DNA from 2 places in the Bradyrhizobium sp. MI1.3 genome. Region 2 is predicted to be linked to the other one. Evidence: riboswitches for the same ligand, from Rfam matches in the RefSeq annotation. Region 2 holds a riboswitch; the other holds the start of a gene.
What was found. A riboswitch is a leader RNA that binds a small molecule or an ion and turns the genes downstream of it on or off. The one in region 2 is predicted to bind cobalamin.

Region 1: it holds a riboswitch for cobalamin, as region 2 does, so the genes downstream of both, metE (5-methyltetrahydropteroyltriglutamate--homocysteine S-methyltransferase) here and AC0L3A_RS35950 (ribonucleoside triphosphate reductase) in region 2, are expected to answer to the same signal.

The regions. Positions count from the first base shown of each region.
Region 1 is NZ_JBVVPQ010000050.1:9,253-14,463, forward strand. It holds gene AC0L3A_RS28635 (EAL domain-containing response regulator) at 1-723, shown strand, start outside; gene AC0L3A_RS28640 (4Fe-4S binding protein) at 1,301-1,504, shown strand; cobalamin riboswitch at 2,290-2,489, shown strand; gene metE (5-methyltetrahydropteroyltriglutamate--homocysteine S-methyltransferase) at 2,589-4,904, shown strand.
Region 2 is NZ_JBVVPQ010000091.1:16,220-21,430, reverse strand. It holds gene AC0L3A_RS35960 (anaerobic ribonucleoside-triphosphate reductase activating protein) at 1-444, opposite strand, end outside; gene nrdD (anaerobic ribonucleoside-triphosphate reductase) at 401-592, opposite strand; gene AC0L3A_RS35950 (ribonucleoside triphosphate reductase) at 606-2,642, opposite strand; cobalamin riboswitch at 2,750-2,961, opposite strand; partial or broken gene AC0L3A_RS35945 (IS256 family transposase) at 3,403-4,212, shown strand; gene AC0L3A_RS35940 (outer membrane protein) at 4,172-4,597, shown strand; gene AC0L3A_RS35935 (hypothetical protein) at 4,603-4,752, shown strand.

The DNA.
Region 1 (5,211 bases), on a different contig from region 2:
GAGCTCTGGTATGAGCCGAAGTTCGACGCGTGTACCCTTAGCCGCCGCGGCGCCGAGGCGCATGTGCGAATGCGGCACCCGACCTGGGGCGTTGTTCCACCGGCCTATTTCATCCCGGAACCTCACGATCCGCATTTTAGGAACTTGTCGCAGTTCGTGATCGACCGCGCGATCAAGGATTGGCAGTATCTCCTGGAGCAGCAAACTTCGATCGATCTCTCCATCAATCTCCCGGCAGCATTCCTGATTGACCCGCAGGCGGTACGCGATCTCTGTCGGCGCATGCCGTCGCACGCCGCTTTCGGCGGTTTGACGATTGAAATCGAGAGCGTGGAAGCGATCCAGAACCTAGATCTCCTGGTCGAGGTTGCGCGTGAGGTTCGCTTTCACAACATTGGCCTTGCAATCGACAATGTCGGTGCCAATTGGCCGCAGCTGATGGGGATGACAAAATTCCCGTTCATGAAATTGAAAGTGGATCGTCAGTTCGTCGGCGGCTGCGCGAATGGGCCCCTCAAGCGAACGGTGTGCCGCCATATCGTCGATCTAGCCAAAGCGTACAATGTGCGCACCGTCGCCGAAGGTGTGGAGAGCCAGGCTGACCTAATCGCTGTGGCCGAACTCGGCTTCGACCTTGCGCAGGGCCATCTGTTCGGAAAAGCCATGCCACTGAAGCAATTTGCACAGTCATCTTTCAACCCTGCTCCAGCTCGTCAAAAATAGTGTGCGAGTGGCTGAGTGCGGCCAAGCGACGCTCACGAGCACCGCCATGCCTACTCGGCACCAGGCATGAGGCTGAGTGCAATTCGGTCTGCAAGGCCAGTGTCGCTCGTCCCGCCGCCACTTCATTTCCCTCCGAAGCTTGTTATACCACAAGCCCGTTTTGGCATGCCTCCAGCGAGTCCTCCGCGCAGCTAGCGTTGCAGCCATGAGCGAGGCTTGCACAAACCTCCAGTCGGGGTGTGTGACCGGAGGTTTGCCGAGATCCAACGTAGACCTGCGTCCGTTGGCGGTTTTTTGTCGCCGCCGGTTGAGGAAGCGTCAGCCTCGCTTGCCCCCGCGCTGCGTGCCAAACAAACCGACGGACGCTTCCAGCGTCAAGTCGCGACTGACTCTCGCAAGAGGGCCCGAGGGCTCGTAGCCTGAAATTGAAGCGACCTGTTGCTGTCGCAGATGCAACATGGTCTCAGATCCGGGACAGCCGAATTGAGCAAATTGCCCAACATTGAGCGCGTCTGCGTTTGGCACGGCATTTGAAAGGGATCGCCCATGGCATCGCTCGCCTAAGGAGTCGGAAGGCATGGCTTACAAGATCGTCGCTTCGCAATGCACCGTTTGTGGCGCATGTGAGTTCGAGTGTCCCAACGCGGCGATCAGTCTGAAGCGCGACATTTACGTTATCGATGTCAAAAAATGTACGGAGTGCGAGGGCCATTGCGACACGCCGCAATGCGCGGTGGTCTGTCCGGTCCCTGACACCTGTGTCCCGTCCAAGACAGGATAGGCAGCCCGCGACCAAAAGGCCTCATCGCTCGATTTCGCGAACGAAGTTGTAGATGTGGGACCTTGAGGAGACCACGACCGCATGGGGCGCATCGAGGTCGATTAAGATCGTTATGAGCTTAAGACGCTGAGCGACTTCGAGGAACCGCTCAAAGGGCTCTGTCGGAGGACACCGTCGAATTTGTCACGAACAAGGACAAGGCCCTCGATGCTCAGTGGCCGCGTTAAGGCCTATCGTCGCTGGCGGCGAGTCGAGGCGAGGCAGACCGGCGTCGAGCGGCAACGGACGCATCGAAGCCGGGCGCAAAAGTCGCTCAGCACGTGAACACCTAGTGCACCGAGAAGATCATCTTGGCCAACCTCACGGAGGCGGACGACCTCGTGCCTGGTCGCGGGCCCGCCGAACGCCAAGGAGCCGACCTGATCATCCGTGCGGTCCTGGAGCAATCCGGCTTTCGAAATTTCTAGGGAGCCTCGTGGGCTGTGACCAAACGGAGCCGGCCGAGGATGATCGCACGTTCCTGACGCGCAGGTTCGAAAAGCTGCTGACGGAAAAGGTCGCCTCCTCGCGATCACACAGATACCGAAAGCGGCCCGGGTTCGTTCCGGTGGTGGAGCTCAACCGTTACGCGAGCAAGGAGCGAATGCATTCACAAGCGGAGCCTCCACAGATCCGGGCGTATTCACCAGGCCGCGAGCAAGACCGTCGTACCCGCCTAGTGCGCTCGTAATCGCTTGGCAATACCGCAGCGAGAATCGGTAGGTTGACGCATCGATCCTCGTGCGCATAATTCAAGCCGTCGCGGTCTCCGGATTTCGTTTGATCCGGAGCTAAGAGGGAAGCCGGTGCAATGCCGGCGCTGCCCCCGCAACTGTAAGCGGCGAGCCGCTGTCCAACGAAGTCACTGAAGCCATGCGGCTTCGGGAAGGCCGGACAGCAGCGACGACCCGTGAGCCAGGAGACCTGCCTCGACAAGATATCGTCCACGGGCGGGGCGTCCCGGTGTGCGCCAAGCAGTTGTCGCTCACGCGATGTTCGCTGTCTGCGTCCGCCATGGCCTTTGCCCCAACATGGGGTCTAAGCTATGTCAATCCTTTCGCTTCCCGTTGCCACACTGGGGACGTCACGCATCGGCCCACGACGCGAACTCAAATTCGCACTCGAGAGCTACTGGGCGGGAAAATCCAGCGAAGCCGAGCTCCTCGAGGCGGGGAGTGGACTTCGTGCCGCTAATTGGGCACGCCAGAAATCCCGCGGTGCGACCGTCATTCCTTCGAATGACTTCTCGCTCTACGACCATGTGCTCGATACCAGCCTAATGGTCGGCGCCATTCCCGACGTTTACGGCTGGAACGAAGGTCCTGTGTCGCTCAAAACCTACTTCACCATGGCGCGTGGCGCTCAAGACGGTGGTCACGCTCAGCATGGGCCCGGCGTAGCCGCACAGGAGATGACGAAGTGGTTCGATACGAACTACCACTACATGGTGCCGGAATTTCACCAGGATCAGATCTTTAAGCATGCCTCTCGGAAGCCGATTGAGGAATATGAGGAGGCAAGAAGCCTCGGTTATCAGACGCGGCCCGTCCTAGTGGGCCCAGTCACTTTCCTGAAGCTCGGCAAAAGCGTAAATCCCGCATTCAATCCGCTGTCGCTGCTTGATCGACTCCTCCCCGTCTATGTCGATGTTCTCCGCGAACTAGCCTCGCGCGGCGCTGAATGGGTTCAGCTCGACGAGCCATGCCTAGTGATGGACGCCGACGAAGCATCTCGGGCCGCTGTCCGCCGGGCCTATGCTCATTTCGCTAAGGCCGTGCCGGCCCTTAAAATCATGCTGGCCACATACTTCGGGGGTGTCGGCGACAATCTTGAAACAGTCTTGGCCTTGCCCGTTGCCGGGGTTCATGTCGACCTGGTTCGTGCACCTGACCAGTTGGACGCGATTGTCGCCAGAGCAGGTAGAGATCTCGTGGTCTCGCTCGGTGTCGTTGATGGTCGCAACGTGTGGCGCTCTAATCTGCCGGCGCTACTCGACCAACTTGCTCCTATGGTCAAAAAACTGGGCAGGGACCGTGTTCAGATTGCCCCCTCCTGCTCGCTGCTTCATGTTCCGACCGACATTGAACTAGAGATCGATCTCGATCCCAATCTGAAGACGTGGTTGGCGTTCTCAGTGCAGAAGATCAAGGAACTTTCGATATTGGGCAAAGCGCTGGCTGGCCATGCTGCCGACGTGGCCGATGAACTCACGCTCTCAGAGGATGCATCCGTCACCCGCGAAACATCGCCGAAGATCCACAGTGCGAACGTCGCCGGACGAATGGCCGCGATCGACGATAGCATGCGTCGCCGTCGCAGTGCGTTCACCCAGCGCGCCGACGTCCAGCGCGTCGCCTTCGCATTGCCGATGTTTCCAACCACAACCATCGGATCCTTCCCGCAAACGGCGGACGTCCGCAATGCGCGTGCAGCTCATGCGCGGGGAGCGCTGAATGACACGCAGTACGAGCAGCTTCTGAAAGCGGAGACAGCCCATACCGTGCATTGGCAGGAAGATATCGGCCTGGACGTGCTCGTACACGGTGAGTTCGAGCGCAATGACATGGTTCAATACTTTGGCGAGCAGCTGTTGGGTTTCGCATTCACCAAGCACGGCTGGGTTCAGTCTTATGGCTCGCGGTGCGTTCGCCCTCCTATCCTGTTTGGAGATGTCTCCCGCCCGAAGCCCATGACCGTTAAATGGTGGCGACATGCGCAGTCTCTGACCAAAAAACCCGTCAAGGCTATGCTGACCGGACCGGTGACGATCCTGAACTGGTCGTTTGTCCGTGACGACATCCCGCGGAGCGAGACATGCCGACAGATCGCTCTCGCGATCCGAGACGAGGTCATCGACCTTGAGGCGGCTGGAGCGACCATGATCCAGATCGACGAGGCTGCGTTGCGGGAGGGATTGCCGCTGCGCAAATCGCAGTGGAAGGACTATCTCGATTGGGCAGTGGACAGTTTCCGCGTTTGCTCCTCCGCTGTCGCTGACGGAACTCAGATCCATACGCACATGTGCTATTCCGAGTTCAACGAAATCATCGATGCGATCGCAGCAATGGATGCCGACGTCATTTCAATCGAGGCGTCGCGCTCCAAAATGGAATTGCTCGACGCTTTCAAGAGCTACAAATATCCTAATGAAATCGGGCCAGGCGTCTATGACATTCATTCACCGCGCATTCCCGCAGCAGCCGAGATCAAGCAGCTGATTGTGTTGGCGCGGCAGCGGGTTTCCGATCGGCAGCTCTGGATCAATCCCGACTGCGGACTGAAAACTCGAAGATGGGAGGAGGTGCGTCCCGCGCTCGTCAATATGGTGGCCGCCGCACGTGAGTTGCGGGCCGAGGCATGATCGTACGGAGCGTGTCGCCAACGTATCTGTGAATAAGATGAACGCGCTTTGGGAGCTCGCGTATCCTTGCGAGCTTCCAAAGTTTCCAGCGCCTGCGAATGCCGGTTTGCCCCGGCGGAGGCGATCGCATACAGCGGCGACAAGCTCGAACCGGCGGACGACCGCATGCCGGCCATACCGATTAGGTGACATATTCCAAGTCACTTACGCTCGACGCGAACCACGGTCCTATCGCTTCATTTATCCATCGCGTGGATGCGTCCCATCAAAACAATCTATTTTACCGCCCTTGCGGAATTTCATACCT
Region 2 (5,211 bases):
GCCAGTGATCCGCTTGTAGTGATCGAACGCAGCCTTGACGTCGAAGCCGATCCAGTCGACGAGCGGCAGTACAGCGGACAGCCGTGTGGGACAGGGCCCGGCGGTGTGCAATCCGACGCGGAAGCCGAGTTCGCCTCGCACGGCACGCATTGCGTCCGGCAGCGCAGCCTGGAGAGTGGGTTCGCCGCCAGAGAACACCACGCCGTCGAGCAGCCCGCGACGGCTATCGAGAAAAGATAGCACTTCCTGCCACGGGATTTCCGACTCTCCCCTCGGGGAAATCAGATGCGGGTTGTGGCAATAGCCGCACGACCAAGAGCAGCCCTGGCAGAAAACCGTTGCCACGAGCTCGCCCGGCCAGTCGCAGGTGGACAGCCGGGCGACCCCGCCAATTCGCAGCTCAGCCGAGCGCGGCGCGCGTTTCAGCGAAGAACCTGCGCTCATTGTGCTCGCCTTTCTTGCCGCAATTGAACGACGACACCGGCCGGTGATAACCCATCACGCGAGTCCAGACCTCACAGGGCTGGCGCTCGTCGTGGCTGAGCGTCCCCGCAGGATCGCTGCTCGTCGTATGGGCATTAGACTCGTTCATCTGTGGTCTCCTTTCAGTTCGCGGCGGCATGCCGCTTGAGTGCGAGCTTTTCGGCGTCGCATTTGGGACAGAAGACATGCTCGCCTTCGAGATAGCCGTGCGTCGGACAGATCGAGAATGTCGGCGTGACGGTGACGTAGGGTAGGCGGAAATTTGAGAGCGCCCGCCGCACGAGCTTCTTGCACGCTGCGCCTGAGGACAGGCGTGAACCCATGTAGAGATGGAGCACCGTACCGCCGGTGTATTTGCGTTGCAGCTCGTCTTGGCGCTCAAGCGCCTCGAATGGATCATCGGTGAGGCCGACCGGAAGTTGGCTCGAATTGGTGTAATAGGGGAGATCGCCGGTGCCCGCCTGCAAGATTCCGGGGTAGCGCTTGCGGTCTTCCTTCGCGAAGCGGTAGGTCGTGCCCTCCGCCGGCGTGGCTTCGAGGTTGAACATGGTGCCGGTTTCGGTCTGGAACGCCGAGATGCGCGCACGCACATGATCAAGCAGCCGTACCGCAAAGGCATGGCCCCAAGGTGTGCTGATGTTCTCGCAATCGGCGGTGAGGTTGCGGATCATCTCGTTGACACCATTCACGCCTAGCGTGGAGAAATGGTTGCGTAGCGTGCCGAGATAGCGCTTGCTGTAGGGAAAAAGTCCGTGGTCCATGTAGCGTTGCACGACCGTGCGCTTGATTTCCAGGCTGTTGCGGCCGATTTCCAGCAGCGCATCGAGGCGATCGAATAGGCCCGCTTCGTCGCCGCGATGCAGATAGCCGAGGCGAGCGCAATTGATGGTAACCACACCAATAGAGCCGGTCTGCTCAGCGCTGCCGAACAGGCCGTTGCCGCGCTTGAGCAACTCGGTAAGATCGAGCTGCAGCCGACAGCACATCGAGCGGACCATGTTCGGCTTAAGCTCGGAATTGATGAAGTTCTGGAAGTAGGGCAGGCCGTATTTCGCCGTCATCTCGAACAGGCGATCTGCGTTCTCGCTCTCCCACGGGAAATCCGCGGCGATGTTGTAGGTCGGGATTGGAAACGTGAATACACGGCCCTTGGCATCGCCGTTCGTCATCACCTCCATATAGGCGCGGTTGATCATGTCCATTTCGGACTGGAGGTCGCCATAGGTGAAATCCATCCCCTCTCCGCCGATCACGGGCACCTGTTCGCGCAGGTCCTCCGGGCAGGTCCAGTCGAAGGTGAGATTGGTGAAAGGCGTCTGCGTACCCCAGCGCGAGGGGACATTGAGGTTGTAGATGAGCTCCTGGATCGATTGCAGTACATCGCCGTAGCTCAAGCGGTCCCTCCGGATGAACGGCGCCATGTAGGTGTCGAACGAACTGAAGGCTTGCGCGCCCGCCCACTCGTTCTGCAACGTGCCTAGAAAATTGACGATCTGCCCGACCGCACTCGACAGATGCTTCGGCGGGCCGGCCTCGACCTTGCCGGGCACCCCGTTCAAGCCCTCGGTCAAGAGCGTGCGCAGCGACCAGCCGGCACAATAACCGGCGAGCATGTCGAGGTCATGGATATGGAGGTCGCCGTCACGATGGGCGCGGCCGATCTCCGGCGGGTAGATGTGCGACAGCCAGTAGTTGGCGACGACCTTGCCCGAGAGGTTTAGGATGAGTCCGCCCAGCGAATAGCCCTGGTTGGCGTTGGCATTTACGCGCCAATCGCTACGTTCGAGATACTCGTTGATGGAAGCGGCGACATCAACCGTCGTCGTGTGGTCCTGGCGCGCCTGTCCGCGTTTCTCGCGATAGACGATATAGGCGCGCGCAGTGGCGAAATAGCCCGCCGCGATCAGCACCTGCTCGACGATATCCTGTACCTCCTCAACTTTGGGAGTTGCGCCGACGAAGCGGTGCGCGATGACCTTGATAGTCTCTTCCATGAACCGGCCGGCCGCCTCGTCGTCGAACTCGCCGCTCGCCCGCCCCGCGCGCGCGATCGCAGAACGGATCTTGCTGGCATCGAAGACAAGCGTGCCGCCCTCGCGTTTGACGATCGAGCGCGGCAATGCGGCTTGCAACGAATTGCTTTGACCCAGACCAGACATCGGCATCCCACTTGGGTTGGGGCAAGGCTGAAGTAGGCGCATGCGGAAAACGAGCCGCCCTCGGCGGCCCACTGCCGGCTAGCGACCACCGGGACACCCCGCCCGAGGACTCTGTTGTTGTCACGGCAGGTCTCCTGGCTCGCGGGTTCTTGCTGCTGTCTGGCCTTCCCGGCGCCGAGATTTTGCGCCAGTGACTCTGTCGACAGCGGCTCGCCGCTTACAGTTGCGGGGGCAGCGCCGGCTTTGGCTTTCGGCCGTACCGGCTTCCCTCTTAGCTCTCTATCTTGCGATTTGAGAGACCGTGACAACTACATCTAGACGCCGTATTCGATTCTGTGTCAACAGACGGTTCGTCGTTGACGAAGCCTCCGTCCTTGGTCCAGCGGCGCTCGGCGACGTAATCCGAAAGATTTATTCACGCCTCGCGGATGCAGCCGTTCCGTTCGAAAGCCATCGAGCGCAGCATCGACGGCGGCAAGAACATTGGAAAGCTCGTCGAGGCGCGGCGCGATGTCGTGCGATCGCTTCTCCCTCGGTCGACATCTTAACCGGTGGGCCGAAGCAAACCAGCCACACGCAGAAAAGTTGGTCGTTCCTGAAAAGTTGGTCGTTCCTGGTGGTGGTGTAGCTCGGTAGAGCGAAGCCGCCCAGACGCGCGCCCTCAATTAGCGCCGTAGCGGGCGGGCGGCTTTGCGGTGCTCACCGGCAGTTCTCCGGTAGGATCGGGTTGCGACACGCCAAGGCAACCGAGGAACCAGCGATGACCGACGACATGATGAACCTGCGCACGCTGGTAGGGAAGTCCCCCGACGCCGATCTGCTGCGCGAGATGATCGGCTTTGCCGCCCAGCGTCTGATGGAGCTGGAAGTGGGAGGCCAGACCGGGGCGGCCTATGGCGAGAAGAGCCCCGAGCGTCTGGCCCAGCGTAACGTTACCGGGACCGATTTGGGAGACCCGCGCCGGTGCGGTTGAGCTGCGAATTCCCAAGCTGCGCAAGGGCTCCTACTTTCCAGGCTTCCTCGAGCCGCGCTGCATGGCCGAGAAGGCGCTCACGGCCGCGGTGCAGGAGGCCTATGTGCAGGGCGTCTCGGCCCGCTCGGTGGACGATCTGGTGCAGGCCATGGGCATGACCGGCATCTCCAAGAGCCAGGTCAGCCGACTGTGCGGCGAGATCGACGAGAAGGTTAAGGCGTTCCTCGCCGGCCCGATTGAGGGCGACTGGCCATATCTGTGAATCGACGCCGCCTACGTGAAGGTGCGCCAGAATGGCCGCATGGTATCCGTCGCTGTGATTGTCGCGGTCGGCGTCAATAGCGACGGCCGACGCGAGGCCCTCGGCATGGACATCGGCCCGTCCGAGGCGGAGACGTTCTGGACGGCGTTCCTGCGCAAGCTCGCCCGCCGCGGCCTGCGCGGCGTCAAGCTCGTCGTGTCCGATGCCCACGAAGGTATCAAGGCCACCGTAGCCAAGGTGCTCAATGCCAGCTGCAACGGTGCCGCGTCCACTTCATGCGCAACGCGCTGGCGCATGCCGGCAAGACTGGACGGCGTGTCGTCTCTGCCTTCATTTGTCAACAGAAGCGGATCTCTCCGCGGAGGACAGGCTGGCTACAACTGGCAGTTCGGTCGGGCCATCTTTGGCGTCCAGGGTGACATCGCCGGTGTGGATGTGAAGGGCACCAGTCCCGGCCTCAGAATTGGGGCATCGTGCACGGCCAAGAGCGATTGGTTAGGCACCGTCACGGGTCGGGTCGGCGGTGTTGTTGCCGACCGGACACTTGTGTACGTCAAGGGAGGTGCGGCCTGGATGCAAACGGATCATAACTTCAGCGTCCCTGCCGGTTTCGGCGGAGCGGCTTCCGTGAGCTCCTCCAGCACGAGCTGGGGTTGGTTGCTTGGCTCGGGTGCGGAATACGCGTTCTCGCCCAAGTGGAGCGCATCTTATCGAGTATAGCTAGATTGAGTTTCGACAAGAAGAACATCGCGCTGGATGTCTCAGCCTTCGCAGGCGCACCCGCAATCGCTAACATTGACTTGAAGAACAAGCTGTCGGTGGCCAAGATTGGCGTGAAGTATAAGTTCGGCGGGCCAGCCGTTGGATGGTGTTGACTCTCAAGGCTCCGAAGGAAAGCCCCGCTCACGCGACGCTTTCTCTTTGGCATCTGACGTCCTTCAAGAGCGATGCGGATGTCGGCTCGAGGTGACAACGGACATCAATGGAGCTCAGAGCATTAGGCCTACATAGCCGGGGAGGTGTTGCGCTCTGGGATAACGAAGCAGCGCCGCGACGCCGGCAACGGAAGTCGGCGTCGTGTTGGGAAGCGCCCACTCCAGATCCGGGTAGAAGTCGCATAGCTGCTCGACTCGTTCCTCGGCGCAAGGAAGTCCGCCTCGGCAGCGATGTCGAATGGCGCGCCGGCCCGATCGTCAATCCGTCCTACCGCCCTCGGACAAGGACGAATTGCTCGATCATTGTGGACTACCCACGAGGACGTCGCCGACGACAAGGTGCTCGCGTGGCGGCTTTAGCGGAAATTCATGCGTCGCGTGATATGTGGCGAGCATCTC